3 regions of the Citrobacter rodentium NBRC 105723 genome follow, and region 2 is predicted to be linked to each of the others. Evidence: predicted binding sites of a transcription regulator. Region 2 holds the regulator's gene; each other region holds the start of a gene.

Region 1 (5,526 bases), 500 kb from region 2:
TGCCCCTGAGCTATCGCATAAAGGCGATTGTCCTGTTTTTTTACCTGGATAACGTCTGTTGGTAAACGCGCCGCTCTGACAAATAAATTTCAGGAGCTTTTATGAATCCGAAAATGTTACGCGTAACACAGCGCATTATTGAACGTTCGCAGAAAACCCGTACTGCCTACCTCGCCCGTATTGAACAGGCGAAATCCTCGACTGTTCACCGTTCGCAGCTGGCTTGCGGCAACCTGGCGCACGGTTTCGCTGCCTGCCAGCCCGAAGATAAAGCCTCTTTGAAAAGCATGTTGCGTAACAATATTGCGATCGTGACCTCCTATAACGATATGCTCTCGGCGCATCAGCCTTATGAACGTTACCCGGACATTATTCGCCAGGCGCTGCACTCGGTGAATGCGGTCGGCCAGGTTGCAGGCGGCGTTCCGGCAATGTGCGACGGCGTAACCCAGGGGCAGGACGGCATGGAGCTTTCGCTGTTGAGCCGCGAAGTGATCGCTATGTCCGCGGCGGTAGGACTGTCGCACAATATGTTTGACGGCGCGCTGTTCCTCGGCGTGTGCGACAAAATTGTCCCGGGGCTGGTGATGGCGGCGCTGTCGTTTGGCCATCTTCCCGCCATTTTTATCCCTTCCGGACCGATGGCAAGCGGCCTGCCAAATAAAGAAAAAGTCCGCATTCGTCAGCTCTACGCGGAAGGGAAGGTTGATCGAATGGCGCTGCTTGAGTCCGAAGCGGCCTCCTACCATGCGCCGGGTACCTGCACCTTCTACGGCACTGCGAACACCAATCAGATGGTGATCGAATTTATGGGGATGCAGCTTCCTGGTTCCTCATTTGTTCATCCGGATGCGCCGCTGCGCGAAGCGCTGACCGTGGCGGCGGCGCGTCAGGTAACGCGTCTGACCGGAAACGGCAACCAATGGATGCCGATGGGCAAAATGATCGACGAAAAAGTGGTGGTCAACGGGATTGTCGCGCTGCTGGCGACCGGCGGTTCGACGAACCACACTATGCACCTGGTGGCGATGGCGCGCGCGGCCGGTATCCAGATCAACTGGGATGATTTCTCCGACCTTTCCGACGTTGTACCGTTAATGGCGCGTCTCTACCCCAACGGCCCGGCGGATATCAATCACTTCCAGGCTGCCGGTGGCGTCCCGGTGCTGATGCGCGAACTGCTGAACGCCGGTCTGCTGCATGAAGATGTCAATACCGTAGCGGGCTTCGGCCTGCAGCGCTACACCCTGGAGCCGTGGCTGAACAATGGCGAGCTTGACTGGCGCGACGGCGCGCAGGCATCGCTGGACAGCGAGGTCATCGCCTCATGCGACAAGCCCTTTTCCCATCACGGCGGAACGAAGGTACTGAGCGGCAATCTTGGCCGCGCGGTAATGAAAACCTCAGCGGTGCCGGTGGAGAATCAGGTTATCGAAGCGCCAGCGGTGGTATTCGAAAGCCAGCATGACGTTCTGCCAGCCTTCGAAGCGGGTCTGCTGGACAAAGATTGCGTGGTTGTTGTGCGCCATCAGGGACCAAAAGCGAACGGAATGCCAGAATTACATAAACTCATGCCGCCACTTGGTGTATTATTGGACCGTCGTTTCAAAATCGCGCTCGTTACCGATGGACGACTTTCGGGCGCTTCAGGTAAAGTGCCATCAGCTATCCATGTTACCCCGGAAGCTTATGACGGCGGCCTGCTGGCGAAAGTGCGCGATGGCGACATTATTCGGGTGAACGGACAGACAGGGGAATTAACGCTGCTGGTTGATGACGCGGAACTTGCCGCCCGCCAGCCTCATATTCCGGATCTGAGCGCATCGCGTATCGGAACGGGACGTGAGATGTTCAGCGCGCTGCGCGAGAAGCTCTCCGGCGCGGAGCAGGGCGCAACCTGTATCACTTTTTAAGACTCATTTTGTAATCAGGCGAGAGAAAAACTCTGATGAAAAACTGGAAAACAAGTGCAGAAGCAATCCTGACCACCGGCCCGGTTGTTCCGGTAATTGTGGTAAATAAACTGGAACACGCTGTGCCGATGGCAAAAGCGCTGGTTGCCGGCGGCGTGCGCGTACTGGAAGTCACGTTGCGTACTGCCTGCGCGATGGATGCTATTCGCGCTATCGCCAAAGAGGTGCCGGAAGCGATTGTGGGCGCTGGTACCGTACTGAATCCGCAGCAGCTGGCCGAAGTGACCGCTGCAGGCGCGCAGTTCGCCATCAGCCCGGGCCTGACCGAGCCGCTGTTGAAAGCCGCAACCGAAGGCTCTATCCCGCTGATCCCGGGTATCAGTACCGTTTCTGAACTGATGCTGGGTATGGACTATGGTCTGAAAGAGTTTAAATTCTTCCCGGCGGAAGCCAACGGCGGCACCAAAGCGCTGCAGGCGATTGCGGGTCCGTTCTCTCAGGTGCGTTTCTGTCCGACCGGCGGTATCTCCCCGGCGAACTACCGCGACTACCTGGCACTGAAAAGCGTACTGTGCATCGGCGGTTCCTGGCTGGTTCCGGCGGATGCGCTGGAAGCGGGCGACTACGATCGCATCACCAAACTGGCGCGCGAAGCGGTAGAAGGCGCGAAGCAGTAAACCGTTAAGCGCCCGCTGGCCTGACGACGCCGTTCGCAGGCCAGCGGGCAACAGCGTTAGCCTTTTACTCTCACCTGGCTGGCGGCCTCTTTCGCTCTCATTACCGCCTCTTCAACGCTTCCTCCGGTCGCGAGCGTGACGCCCAACCGACGGCTGCCGTCAATGTCCGGCTTGCCGAACAAACGTAGCTGTAAACCCGCGCCAACGGCGGCCTGAACGTTATCGAACGTCACGTTCCGGCTGGTCAGTTGCGGCAGGATCACCGCCGATGCGGCCGGGCCATACTGGCGAATGCCGCCGACGGGCAGGCCGAGAAAGGCGCGCACGTGAAGGGCGAACTCCGACAGATCCTGAGAAATCAGCGTCACCATGCCGGTGTCGTGCGGGCGAGGGGAGACTTCGCTAAAAATAACCTCATCGCCGCAAACGAACAGCTCTACGCCAAACAGGCCATAACCGCCTAACGCCAGAACGACTTTACGCGCGATTTCCTGCGCGCGCGCCAGCGCCAGCTCGCTCATCTGCTGTGGCTGCCAGGATTCACGGTAGTCGCCATCCTGCTGGCGATGGCCTACCGGCGCGCAGAAATGAACGCCATCGACGGCGCTGACGGTGAGCAGCGTAATTTCGAAATCAAAGTCCACCACGCCTTCGACGATCACCCGCCCGGCGCCCGCGCGACCGCCTTGCTGCGCATAGTCCCACGCCTGCGCCAGCTGTTCGGCTGAACGAATAAAGCTTTGCCCTTTGCCTGAAGAACTCATCACCGGCTTAACAATGCACGGATAGCCAATTTCATCCACGGCCTGACGGAAGCTGCTTTCACTATCGGCAAAACGGAAGGTGGAAGTGGGTAATTTCAGCTCCTCCGCCGCCAGACGGCGAATGCCCTCGCGGTTCATCGTCAGCTGCGTCGCACGAGCACAGGGAACCACGTTCACTCCCTCCTGTTCCAGCGTTACCAGCATCTCCGTGGCGATGGCTTCAATTTCCGGCACGATAAAGTGCGGTTTTTCCAGCTCGACTACCCGGCGAAGCGCGTCGCCATCCAGCATATTGATCGTGTGAGAACGGTGCGCCACATGCATCGCTGGCGCATCGGCATAGCGATCGACGGCAATGACTTCAACGCCAAGTCGCTGGCACTCGATCGCCAACTCTTTTCCCAGTTCTCCGGAACCCAATAACATCACCCGAGTGGCCGCCGGACGCAGCGCAGTGCCTAATAACGTCATAAAAATATCCCCCGATAAATTTGCCCGCAGTATATACGAAAACGTTTGCGTCTGTCTTTATTACCAGCTTGATTTCAGGAGGGAAATAGAATATACTGTACATAATTACAGTAATATTGAGAGGCTGCAAAATGGCGGTTGAAGTTAAATACGTAGTCATTCGTGAGGGTGTGGAAAAAATGTCATTTACCAGCAAAAAGGAAGCCGATGCGTATGACAAGATGCTGGACACGGCGGATCTGCTTGATACCTGGCTTGAACAGTCGCCGTTAACGCTGGAAGACGAGCAGCGCGAGGCGCTCTCTCTGTGGCTGGCGGAGCAGAAAGATGTTCTGAGCGTCATCCTCAAAACCGGCAAACTGCCGTCGCCGCAGGCGGTTGAGTCTGAGCAGGACGACAGCCGGGCCGCCTGAGCCTGACTTGCGCTCCTGTCGTTTTGTACCATGCTTTTTCCTGAGTCATTGTGCGAAGGAGAAAAAGATGAACAAAACAGGAGCCCTGCTGAGTCTGCTGCTGCTTTCCGCCACCCTGTCGGCGTATGCGGCAGAAACGGGCAGTAAAACGGTAACCTTCCCCCGCTGCGAAGGGCTGGATGCCGACGGCATTGCGGCAAGCGTGAAACGAGACTACCAGCAAAACCGCATCGCGCGCTGGCCCGATGATCAGAAACATGTCGGGCAGGCCGACCCCGTGGCGTGGGTTAACCCAAAAGAGATTACCGGCCAGGACGGTAAGTGGCGAGTGCCGCTCACCGTGCGCGGTAAAAGCGCCGATATCCATTATACAGTCAATGTAGATTGCAAAGCGGGTACGGCGGAATACCTGCCGCAGTAACGCTATAATTTGCGCATCTTTTGCCGGGAAAGACATTTCCTGACATCCCCTCGGGTACGCTTTGACAATTCATTGTCAGTACTTGAGGGGCAAAAATGGCTAACTGGCTTAATCAATTACAATCGTTGCTCGGGCAGAGCGGATCGTCCTCTTTATCCTCCGGCGAGCAAGGACTCAGTAAACTGCTGGTTCCCGGCGCGCTCGGCGGTCTGGCAGGCTTACTGGTCGCCAATAAATCATCTCGGAAATTACTCAGCAAATATGGCACCAGCGCGCTGCTGATGGGCGGCGGGGCGGTTGCCGGCACCGTTTTATGGAATAAGTACAAAGATAAAATCCGAGCCGCGCATCAGGATGAACCGCAGTTTGGCGAACAAAGCTCGCCGCTGGATGTGCGCACCGAGCGTCTGATTCTCGCGCTGGTATTCGCAGCGAAAAGCGACGGTCATATCGACGCGAAAGAGCGTGCGGCTATCGAACAACAACTGCGTGACGCAGGGGTGGAACAGCAAGGGCGGGCGCTTATTGAAAAGGCGATTGAACAGCCGCTCGATCCCCAGCGTCTGGCGCAGGGCATCCGCAATGAAGAGGAAGCGCTGGAAGTCTATTTCCTGAGCTGCGCGGCGATTGATATCGACCACTTTATGGAGCGTAGCTACCTCAACGCGCTCGGCGACGCGCTGAAGATCCCGCAGGATGTCCGCGACGGCATTGAGCAGGATCTGAAACAGCAGAAGCTGGCGTTACCCGGCTAATACTCCGGATGCAGCATGTTTCGCTTGCATCATTCGTGAGTTTTGCCACCCTTAGAAGATGTATAATCACGAAAGAACAGTGACATGCTGCCGAAAGCCAATCGTATTCCCT
Region 2 (5,526 bases):
GCCAGCATAATCACCATCAGCAACAGCAGAAAGCCTTTCAGCGTGCCGTTAACCGAGCGATCGGCCAGTTTACCGCCAAGATAGTTGCCGATAGAGAAGCCAACGCCAATCAGCACCAGCATCCCGGTGACAAACGCTGGCGTGGCATGGGTGATGCTGTGCAATACCGGCGCGATATAAGTATAAAGCGTGAACATAGCGCCGGCGCCCAGCACCGTGGTCAGTAATGCCGACAGCACCTGCGGGCGCATCAGCACAGCCAGCTCTTTTTTCACCTCCGGACGCGTACCGGCGCCGCCTTTCGGCAAGGAGAAAAACAGGCTCACTATGGCGATCACCCCCAGTCCGGCGGTCGCAATAAACGACATGCGCCAGCCAATGGTTTCCCCAAGCCAGGTTGCCGCCGGCACGCCGCCAATGTTGGCGATGGTCAGCCCCATAAACATAGTGGCGACCGCGCTCGCCTGCTTGTGCTTTGGCACCACGCTTGCGGCGACAACGGAACCGAGGCCGAAAAATGCGCCGTGGTTGAGGCTGGTGAGGATGCGGGACAGCATCAGCGTGGCGTAATCAGGCGCGATAGCGGAAAGCACGTTCCCCAGCGTGAAGATAGCCATCAGAAAGATCAAGGCATTACGGCGGCCACGGTGCGAAAGCAGCAGCGTCATGAGCGGCGCGCCGACCATCACCCCAACGGCGTAAGCGCTGATCAGCATCCCTGCTGCGGGTATCGACACATCGACGCCGCGGGCAATAACCGGCAATAAGCCCATTGGAGAGAATTCAGTCGTACCGATACCGAATGCGCCAATGGCCAGCGCCAGTAAGGGATAATTTATTTTCATACGGTAATGACTCCGCCTGTCCGCGTTTATTCGCGATGCTAAGGAAAGTCAAAAGTATGATGCTAATCACAAAAAAAGAGAAGTTTACAATTTTACAAAAGACTTTTGCAAAACCGATAACAATAGCGGCGAGCGTGAGGGAGCAACCGCCCCCTCAGCGATGAATCAGTGCAGCGCTGCGGTTAAACCACCCGCAACAATCAGGGCCAGAACAATAAACGTGGTGATTAATGAAAATTTCAGATCGGTGCTCATCAAGTTTTCTCCTTTTTATACCCACACAAAAAGTGATATAGCGCATTTTTGCACACTTGACGGTAAAAATCTCCCATGTTTTAGAGTGATATCTGTTTTTAACACTTCCCCTTTTCGTTAAGATCAGCCAAAATTCGACGCTTACTTGTTTAGCGTACCGGCCATTGACCCCTTCCTGACGTTCCGTGTCGTTTTCCCGGCGTGCCGCAACCCTGATGTTGCGATCGGGGTGTGTAAAGGCAAACGATTACTTAGCGTATTTAATGTTCAGGCAGGGTCTGGAGTGAGATGTAATGGCAACCATTAAAGATGTAGCGAAGCGAGCAAACGTTTCCACTACAACCGTATCACACGTAATCAATAAAACGCGTTTCGTTGCAGAGGAAACGCGTAACGCGGTGTGGGCGGCAATCAAAGAATTGCACTATTCCCCCAGCGCCGTTGCCCGCAGCCTGAAGGTGAATCACACCAAATCCATTGGCCTGCTGGCGACCAGCAGCGAAGCCGCGTATTTTGCCGAAATTATTGAAGCGGTGGAAAAAAACTGCTTCCAGAAAGGCTACACCCTGATCCTCGGCAACGCCTGGAACAACCTGGAAAAACAGCGCGCCTATCTGTCGATGATGGCGCAGAAGCGCGTCGACGGTCTGCTGGTGATGTGCTCTGAGTATCCCGATCCCCTGCTCGCAATGCTGGAGGAGTATCGCCATATCCCTATGGTGGTGATGGACTGGGGCGAAGCGAAAGCCGACTTTACCGACTCGGTGATCGATAACGCCTTTGAGGGCGGTTATATGGCGGGTCGCTACCTGGTGGAGCGCGGACATCGTGAAATCGGCGTAATTCCGGGTCCGCTGGAGCGCAACACCGGCGCGGGCCGCCTGGCCGGCTTTATGAAAGCGATGGAAGAGGCGCTGATTAAAGTGCCGGAAAACTGGATTGTGCAGGGCGATTTTGAACCCGAGTCCGGCTATCGCGCCATGCAGCAGATCCTGTCGCAGTCGCATCGCCCGACGGCAGTATTTTGCGGCGGCGACATCATGGCAATGGGTGCGCTCTGCGCCGCTGACGAAATGGGCCTGCGCGTTCCGCAGGATGTGTCGCTGATTGGCTATGACAACGTGCGCAACGCCCGCTTCTTTACCCCGGCATTGACCACTATCCACCAGCCAAAAGATTCGCTGGGTGAAACGGCCTTTAATATGCTGCTGGACCGCATCGTCAACAAGCGTGAGGAGTCGCAGTCAATAGAGGTGCATCCGCGCCTGATTGAGCGTCGTTCGGTGGCCGACGGCCCGTTCCGCGACTATCGCCGCTAAGCCTTCTCTGCGGGCGTCTCATCAGGCTCCCGCAGCCACTCCCGGTTCAGCGTTTCGCTGTCTCCCAGATATTCCAGCAGCCACGCCAGCGCGGGCGACATATCATTTTGCTGCCAGGTCAGACAGCAGGCGGCGTCCGGGAAGGGATTTTCCAGCTCAAGCGCCACCCATCGTCCCGCGTTAAGATGCGGTTTGGCAAAGTGGGTCGGCACCATGCCGATACAGAGTCCGGCACTGATGCAGGTGGCGGACGAATCCCAGTCCGGCACCACCACCCGCCTCTGATTGTCCAGCAGCCACGTTACCCGTTTAGGCAAATTGCGCGAGGTATCTTCCAGCACCAGCGAGGGCCAGTTTCGCAGCGTGTCATCGCTTATCGGTCCAGCCATCGCCGCCAGGGGGTGATGGCTGGCGACCACGCAGCTCCAGCTCAGCATCCCCATATCCCGAAAGGCGTAGCGTCCCCCTACCGGAATGGCGCGGGTCGCGCCGATGGCGAGTTCCACCCTGCCGTCAGAGAGCGCATCCCAGACGCCGTTAAAGACCTCCTGAAACACCAGCAGCTCCACATCGTCGAAGTGGCGATAGAAATCGACGATCATCTGCCCGGTGCGCTCAGGCCGAACAATATTGTCCACCGCGATCGGCAACTGCCCGCGCCAGCCGTTAGCAATTTGCTGACACTGCCGACGGGTGTCCTGCATTTTTTTGATAACAGAACGCCCTTCTTTTAAAAACCATACGCCGGCAGGCGTCAGCGCCACATCCCGGTGCCGCCGCTCAAACAGCGGCACCGCCAGCCACTCTTCCAGTTGACGTACCGTATAGCTTACCGCCGAAGGCACCCGGTGCAACTCTTGCGCTGCCGAACTGAAACTCCCGTTGCGCGCCACCGCATCCACCACTTCCAGCGCGTATTCTGACCACATAATCTGCCTGCAAAATTTTTGAACGCAATAAGCAAATATTACCGTTTCACAAGGTAAAAGACACTCCCTACACTCTGCGCCAGAGTTTTTCATTAAAAATAAGAGAACAACTATGCAACCAGGAAAAGGGTTTTTAGTCTGGCTGGCGGGCCTTAGCGTGCTGGGATTTCTGGCAACGGATATGTATCTCCCTGCCTTCGCCGCCATTCAGAGTGACCTGCAAACGTCCGCTTCCGCGGTCAGCGCCAGCCTCAGTCTGTTTTTGGCCGGCTTTGCCGTGGCGCAGCTGCTGTGGGGACCGCTTTCCGATCGCTATGGACGTAAACCGGTACTGCTGTTGGGATTAGCTATTTTCGCTCTTGGCAGTCTGGGGATGCTGTGGGTGGAGAGCGCCGCCGCCTTACTGGCGCTGCGCTTTATTCAGGCGGTGGGGGTTTGCGCCGCATCCGTTATCTGGCAGGCGCTGGTGACGGATTATTATCCGTCGCAAAAAATTAACCGCATTTTCGCCACCATCATGCCGCTGGTGGGGCTCTCCCCTGCGCTGGCGCCGCTGCTGGGCAGCTGGATCCTCACCCACTTTAGCTGGCAGGCGATTTTCGCCACTCTGTTTGCTATCACGCTGGTGCTAATGCTGCCTGCTCTGCGTCTCAGGCCAGCGCAAAAAGCGCGCAGTGACAGCGAACATAAACTGACTTTCGCCACGTTACTGCGCACCAGGAGCTATCGCGGGAACGTGCTGATCTACGCCGCCTGTTCCGCCAGCTTTTTTGCCTGGCTTACCGGCTCGCCGTTTATCCTTAACGCGATGGGCTATACCCCGGCCATCATCGGCCTGAGCTATGTTCCTCAGACCATCGCGTTTCTCATTGGCGGGTATGGCTGTCGCGCTGCGCTGCAAAAATGGCAGGGGCAACAAATGCTGCCGTGGCTGCTGGCGCTCTACGCCCTGAGCGTCATCGCCACATGGGGGGCAAGCTTCCTCAGTCACGTCACGCTGACGGAGATTCTTATCCCCTTCTGCGTGATGGCAATCGCCAACGGCGCGATCTACCCGATTGTGGTCGCCCAGGCGTTACGTCCGTTCCCGCAGGCCACCGGGCGCGCAGCGGCTTTACAGAACACGTTGCAGCTGGGTCTGTGCTTTCTTGCAAGCCTCGTCGTCTCCGGGCTAATCAGCACGCCGCTACTGACCACCACCAGCGTAATGCTGACAACGGTACTGCTGGCTTTGCTGGGTTACAAAATGCAATCTCAGCCACGCGTTGCCAGACAATCGCATGACAGCGACGGGATTGCTCATGGGGAAACGCATTGATATACCAACTCAACCTAATCAATTAGTTCGCTAACAATTTTTGGTTGTATGATTGGTTTTTGAGGCCTATACTCAATTCCAGTTAGTAAAAATACGATAATAATTATGTGTTAACGGGAACCGGAGCGTTCCCGCTTCCCCACGGATGGCCTTTCGGCAAGGGTTCCTCCCTTCCTCTGTTCTACGTCGGATTATAGGCTCGCGGAATACTTCCGTGAGATTTCTCACAAAGCCAAAAAGCGTCTACGCTGTTTTAAGGTTCTGATCACCGACCAGTGATGGAGAAGCTATGAGTTCATCGTGTATAGAAGAAATCAATGTACCAGATGATGACTGGTACCGTATCGCTAACGAATTATTAAGCCGCGCTGGCATTGCCATTAACGGCTCCGCCCCTTCGGACATTCACGTTAATAACCCAGGATTTTTTAAACGTGTCTTGCAGGAGGGATCGCTGGGGCTGGGTGAAAGTTATATGGATGGCTGGTGGGAATGCGATCGACTGGACATGTTTTTTAGCAAAGTATTGCGCGCCGGCCTTGAAAATCAGCTTCCCCATCATTTCAAAGACACCCTCCGCATCGCTGGCGCCCGCCTGTTTAATTTACAATCAAAAAAACGCGCCTGGATCGTCGGTAAAGAACATTACGATCTCGGCAACGACCTCTTTAGCCGTATGCTCGACCCGTATATGCAGTACTCCTGCGCATACTGGAAGGATGCTGATTCGCTTGAAGCCGCGCAGCAGGCCAAACTGCAACTAATCTGCGAAAAATTACAGCTACGTCCGGGAATGCGGGTGCTTGATATTGGCTGCGGCTGGGGCGGTCTGGCGCAGTATATGGCGACAAATTTCGACG
Region 3 (5,526 bases), 2.4 Mb from region 2:
CGCCTCTGACTGCCAGGGCATCCACCGTGTACGCTTGTTCGCTTAACCTCACAACCCGAAGATGTTTCACTTCAGGATTGCGAAATTGAGAGACTCACGAACAACTTGCGTTGTTCTGTGTTTCAATTTTCAGCTTGATCCAGATTTTTAAAGAGCAAATATCTCAAACATCACCCGAAGATGAGTTTTGAGATACGGATGGCAACGCCTTTCACACATTGGCCTGCAAGTGGCGTCCCCTAGGGGATTCGAACCCCTGTTACCGCCGTGAAAGGGCGGTGTCCTAGGCCTCTAGACGAAGGGGACACGAAAATTGCTTATCACGCGCTGCGTGATATTTTCGTGTAGGGTGAGCTTTCATTAATAGAAAGCGAGCGGCCTTATTTCATTCAGCCTCACTCCCAACGCGTAAACGCCTTGCTTCTTTACTTTCATCAGACAATCTGTGTGGACACTACAAAGGCAGGTTCTTTAAGGTAAGGAGGTGATCCAACCGCAGGTTCCCCTACGGTTACCTTGTTACGACTTCACCCCAGTCATGAATCACAAAGTGGTAAGCGCCCTCCCGGAGGTTAAGCTACCTACTTCTTTTGCAACCCACTCCCATGGTGTGACGGGCGGTGTGTACAAGGCCCGGGAACGTATTCACCGTGGCATTCTGATCCACGATTACTAGCGATTCCGACTTCATGGAGTCGAGTTGCAGACTCCAATCCGGACTACGACATACTTTATGAGGTCCGCTTGCTCTCGCGAGGTCGCTTCTCTTTGTATATGCCATTGTAGCACGTGTGTAGCCCTGGTCGTAAGGGCCATGATGACTTGACGTCATCCCCACCTTCCTCCAGTTTATCACTGGCAGTCTCCTTTGAGTTCCCGGCCGGACCGCTGGCAACAAAGGATAAGGGTTGCGCTCGTTGCGGGACTTAACCCAACATTTCACAACACGAGCTGACGACAGCCATGCAGCACCTGTCTCACGGTTCCCGAAGGCACAACCGCATCTCTGCAGTCTTCCGTGGATGTCAAGACCAGGTAAGGTTCTTCGCGTTGCATCGAATTAAACCACATGCTCCACCGCTTGTGCGGGCCCCCGTCAATTCATTTGAGTTTTAACCTTGCGGCCGTACTCCCCAGGCGGTCTACTTAACGCGTTAGCTCCGGAAGCCACGCCTCAGGGGCACAACCTCCAAGTAGACATCGTTTACGGCGTGGACTACCAGGGTATCTAATCCTGTTTGCTCCCCACGCTTTCGCACCTGAGCGTCAGTCTTCGTCCAGGGGGCCGCCTTCGCCACCGGTATTCCTCCAGATCTCTACGCATTTCACCGCTACACCTGGAATTCCACCCCCCTCTACGAGACTCAAGCCTGCCAGTTTCGAATGCAGTTCCCAGGTTGAGCCCGGGGATTTCACATCCGACTTGACAGACCGCCTGCGTGCGCTTTACGCCCAGTAATTCCGATTAACGCTTGCACCCTCCGTATTACCGCGGCTGCTGGCACGGAGTTAGCCGGTGCTTCTTCTGCGGGTAACGTCAATGACTGCGGTTATTAACCACAATCCCTTCCTCCCCGCTGAAAGTACTTTACAACCCGAAGGCCTTCTTCATACACGCGGCATGGCTGCATCAGGCTTGCGCCCATTGTGCAATATTCCCCACTGCTGCCTCCCGTAGGAGTCTGGACCGTGTCTCAGTTCCAGTGTGGCTGGTCATCCTCTCAGACCAGCTAGGGATCGTCGCCTTGGTGAGCCGTTACCTCACCAACAAGCTAATCCCATCTGGGCACATCCGGTGGCAAGAGGCCCGAAGGTCCCCCTCTTTGGTCTTGCGACGTTATGCGGTATTAGCTACCGTTTCCAGTAGTTATCCCCCTCCACCGGGCAGTTTCCCAGACATTACTCACCCGTCCGCCACTCGTCAGCAAAGCAGCAAGCTGCTTCCTGTTACCGTTCGACTTGCATGTGTTAGGCCTGCCGCCAGCGTTCAATCTGAGCCATGATCAAACTCTTCAATTTAAGTTTGATGCTCGTGAATTAAACTTCGTAATGAATTACGTGTTCACTCAGAGACTTGGTATTCATTTTTCGTCCGGGGACGTCAAGAATCCATGTCACTTTGAGTGCCCACACAGATTGTCTGATAAATTGTTAAAGAGCAGTTGCAACGCGGCTTTCAGCTCGCCGTTGCGAGGTGGCGTATATTACGCTTTCCTCTTTCAGAGTCAACCCTGATTTCAGGATTTTTCTCTTCACCGCCACCGGCGTTTTTCTGTGAAGTGATTCACATCCGCCGTGTCGATGGAGGCGCATTATAGGGAGTTCCCGAGCATCCGCAATAGAAAAATTGCAGAAAAATGACTGACTGCTGCATTCCCCAGCAAAACCCCGCCTTATACCTGTTTACTCACAAGCTTATCCACAGAAACAGGGATCAACAGCCGGATCTTTCTGGCCCGTAGCGGATCGTGAAAAGAGAAAAACGCCCCTTAAACAGGCGAGCGAAAAATTCGCGAGCGTTGCGCAAACGTTTTCGTTACAATGCCCGGCAAAATGAAGATGCCCCGTAAGGGGCGTTAGCTAAGTTTTTCGCGAAAGATTCAGCTAACGCTCTCTGTAATAGTCAAATCCAGGGGATTTACCATGCAACAACGTCGTCCAGTCCGCCGCGCTCTGCTCAGTGTTTCTGACAAGGCCGGTATCGTCGAATTCGCCCAGGCACTTTCCGTACGTGGTGTGGAGCTGCTGTCGACAGGGGGCACTGCCCGTCTGTTAGCAGATAAAGGCCTGCCGGTGACTGAAGTTTCCGATTACACCGGTTTCCCGGAAATGATGGATGGACGCGTGAAGACCCTGCATCCGAAAGTTCACGGCGGGATCCTCGGTCGCCGCGGGCAGGATGATGGCATTATGGAACAGCACGGCATCGCGCCTATCGATATGGTTGTCGTGAATCTGTATCCGTTCGCGCAGACCGTTGCCCGTGAAGGCTGCTCGCTGGAAGATGCGGTAGAAAACATTGATATCGGCGGCCCGACGATGGTGCGTTCCGCAGCCAAGAACCATAAAGATGTCGCCATCGTCGTTAAGAGCGGCGACTACGAGGCCATCATTAAAGAGATGGACGCTAACGAAGGCTCCCTGACCCTCGCCACCCGTTTCGATCTCGCCATCAAAGCCTTCGAGCACACCGCCGCCTATGACAGCATGATCGCCAACTATTTCGGCAGCATGGTTCCGGCCTACCACGGCGAAAGCAAAGAAGCCTCCGGCCGCTTCCCGCGCACGCTGAACCTGAACTTCATTAAGAAACAGGATATGCGCTACGGCGAGAACAGCCACCAGCAGGCCGCCTTCTATATAGAAGAAGAGGTAAAAGAAGCGTCCGTCGCCACCGCACAGCAAGTGCAGGGCAAAGCGCTTTCTTATAACAATATTGCCGATACCGATGCCGCGCTGGAGTGCGTAAAAGAGTTCAGCGAACCGGCCTGCGTTATCGTGAAGCACGCCAACCCATGCGGCGTGGCGATCAGCGCCACGATTCTCGACGCCTACGACCGTGCGTATAAAACCGACCCGACCTCCGCCTTCGGCGGCATTATCGCCTTCAACCGCGAGCTGGATGCCGAAACGGCGCAGGCGATTATCTCCCGCCAGTTTGTGGAGGTAATCATCGCCCCGTCCGCCACGGAAGAAGCCTTGAAAATCACTGCCGCCAAGCAGAACGTTCGCGTACTGGTCTGCGGCCAGTGGGCTGAGCGCGTGCCGGGTCTGGATTTCAAACGCGTGAACGGCGGCCTGCTGGTTCAGGATCGCGATCTGGGCATGGTGACTGACGGTGAGCTGCGCGTCGTCAGCAAGCGCCAGCCGACGGAACAGGAGCTGCGTGACGCGCTGTTCTGCTGGAAGGTGGCGAAATTCGTGAAGTCCAACGCCATTGTTTATGCGAAAGAGAATATGACTATCGGCATTGGCGCAGGCCAGATGAGCCGCGTCTATTCGGCGAAAATCGCCGGGATTAAGGCCGGTGATGAAGGTCTGGAAGTCAAAGGCTCCGCGATGGCCTCCGACGCCTTCTTCCCGTTCCGCGACGGTATCGATGCCGCTGCCGCCGTAGGCGTGAGCTGCGTGATCCAGCCTGGCGGTTCTATCCGCGACGATGAAGTCATTGCCGCCGCCGACGAGCACGGTATCGCCATGATCTTCACCGACATGCGCCACTTCCGCCATTAATGGAGCGAGAGATGAAAGTATTAGTGATTGGCAACGGCGGGCGCGAGCACGCGCTGGCGTGGAAAGCGGCCCGGTCGCCGAAAGTCGAAACCGTTTTTGTCGCGCCAGGCAACGCCGGCACGGCGCTGGAACCTGGCCTGCAAAACGTGGCAATCAGCGCCACCGACATTCCGGCGCTGCTGAATTTTGCCCAACGCGAGAAGATCGACCTGACTATCGTCGGACCGGAAGCGCCGCTGGTGACCGGCGTGGTGGATACTTTCCGCGCCGCTGGGCTGAAAATCTTCGGCCCAACCCAGGGCGCAGCGCAGCTGGAAGGCTCCAAAGCCTTCACCAAGGATTTCCTTGCGCGCCACCAGATCCCGACCGCCGAATACCAGAACTTCACCGAAATCGAGCCTGCGCTGGCCTATCTGCGGGAAAAAGGCGCGCCGATCGTCATCAAAGCCGATGGTCTGGCCGCCGGTAAGGGCGTGATTGTGGCGATGACGCTGAGCGAGGCCGAAGCCGCGGTTCACGATATGCTGGCAGGCAATGCCTTTGGCGACGCGGGCCACCGCATTGTGATCGAAGAGTTCCTCGACGGGGAGGAGGCCAGTTTCATCGTGATGGTTGACGGCGAGCATGTGCTGCCAATGGCGACCAGCCAGGACCACAAGCGCGTGGGCGATGGCGATACCGGTCTGAACACCGGCGGGATGGGCGCCTACTCGCCTGCGCCGGTCGTCACCGACGAGGTGCATCAGCGGACGATGGAACGCATTATCTGGCCAACCGTAAAAGGCATGGCGGCGGAAGGCAACACCTACACCGGCTTCCTGTATGCGGGTCTGATGATCGACAAGCAGGGCAATCCGAAGGTGATCGAATTCAACTGCCGCTTTGGCGATCCGGAAACCCAGCCCATCATGCTGCGCATGAAGTCCGATCTGGTTGAGCTGTGCCTGGCCGCCTGCGAAGGCAAGCTGGACACGCAAAAATCCGAATGGGACGAGCGCGCCTCGCTGGGCGTGGTGATGGCGGCGGGCGGTTATCCGGGCGACTACCGCACGGGCGATGCGATCCACGGCCTGCCGCTGGAAGAGGTGGCGGACGGTAAAGTCTTCCACGCCGGGACAAAACTGGCTGATGACGAGCAGGTTATCACCAGCGGTGGCCGCGTACTGTGCGTCACCGCGCTGGGGAACAGCGTGGCCGAGGCGCAAAAGCGCGCTTACGCATTAATGGCCGATATCCACTGGGACGACTGCTTCTGCCGTAAAGACATCGGCTGGCGCGCCATTGAACGCGAGC

The links. Region 2 encodes PurR, which represses purine synthesis genes. Its sites were predicted from a motif close to CANGCAAACGTTTGCNTG; they were not measured.
Region 1: the regulator PurR is predicted to act here: its motif matches at 3,860-3,877, upstream of purT (formate-dependent phosphoribosylglycinamide formyltransferase).
Region 3: the regulator PurR is predicted to act here: its motif matches at 2,521-2,538, upstream of purH (bifunctional phosphoribosylaminoimidazolecarboxamide formyltransferase/IMP cyclohydrolase).

Annotation. Positions count from the first base shown of each region.
Region 1 is NZ_CP082833.1:3,586,163-3,591,688, forward strand. It holds gene edd (phosphogluconate dehydratase) at 102-1,913, shown strand; gene kdgA (bifunctional 4-hydroxy-2-oxoglutarate aldolase/2-dehydro-3-deoxy-phosphogluconate aldolase) at 1,949-2,590, shown strand; gene purT (formate-dependent phosphoribosylglycinamide formyltransferase) at 2,647-3,825, opposite strand; gene yebG (DNA damage-inducible protein YebG) at 3,957-4,238, shown strand; gene yebF (protein YebF) at 4,306-4,659, shown strand; gene K7R23_RS17030 (tellurite resistance TerB family protein) at 4,755-5,414, shown strand; gene ptrB (oligopeptidase B) at 5,499-5,526, shown strand, end outside.
Region 2 is NZ_CP082833.1:4,082,297-4,087,822, forward strand. It holds gene K7R23_RS19395 (MFS transporter) at 1-845, opposite strand, end outside; gene cydH (cytochrome bd-I oxidase subunit CydH) at 1,011-1,100, opposite strand; gene purR (HTH-type transcriptional repressor PurR) at 1,394-2,419, shown strand; gene punR (DNA-binding transcriptional activator PunR) at 2,416-3,348, opposite strand; gene punC (purine nucleoside transporter PunC) at 3,461-4,666, shown strand; gene cfa (cyclopropane fatty acyl phospholipid synthase) at 4,956-5,526, shown strand, end outside.
Region 3 is NZ_CP082833.1:1,659,820-1,665,345, reverse strand. It holds rRNA gene K7R23_RS07825 (23S ribosomal RNA) at 1-48, opposite strand, end outside; tRNA gene K7R23_RS07820 (tRNA-Glu) at 231-306, opposite strand; rRNA gene K7R23_RS07815 (16S ribosomal RNA) at 478-2,019, opposite strand; gene purH (bifunctional phosphoribosylaminoimidazolecarboxamide formyltransferase/IMP cyclohydrolase) at 2,644-4,233, shown strand; gene purD (phosphoribosylamine--glycine ligase) at 4,245-5,526, shown strand, end outside.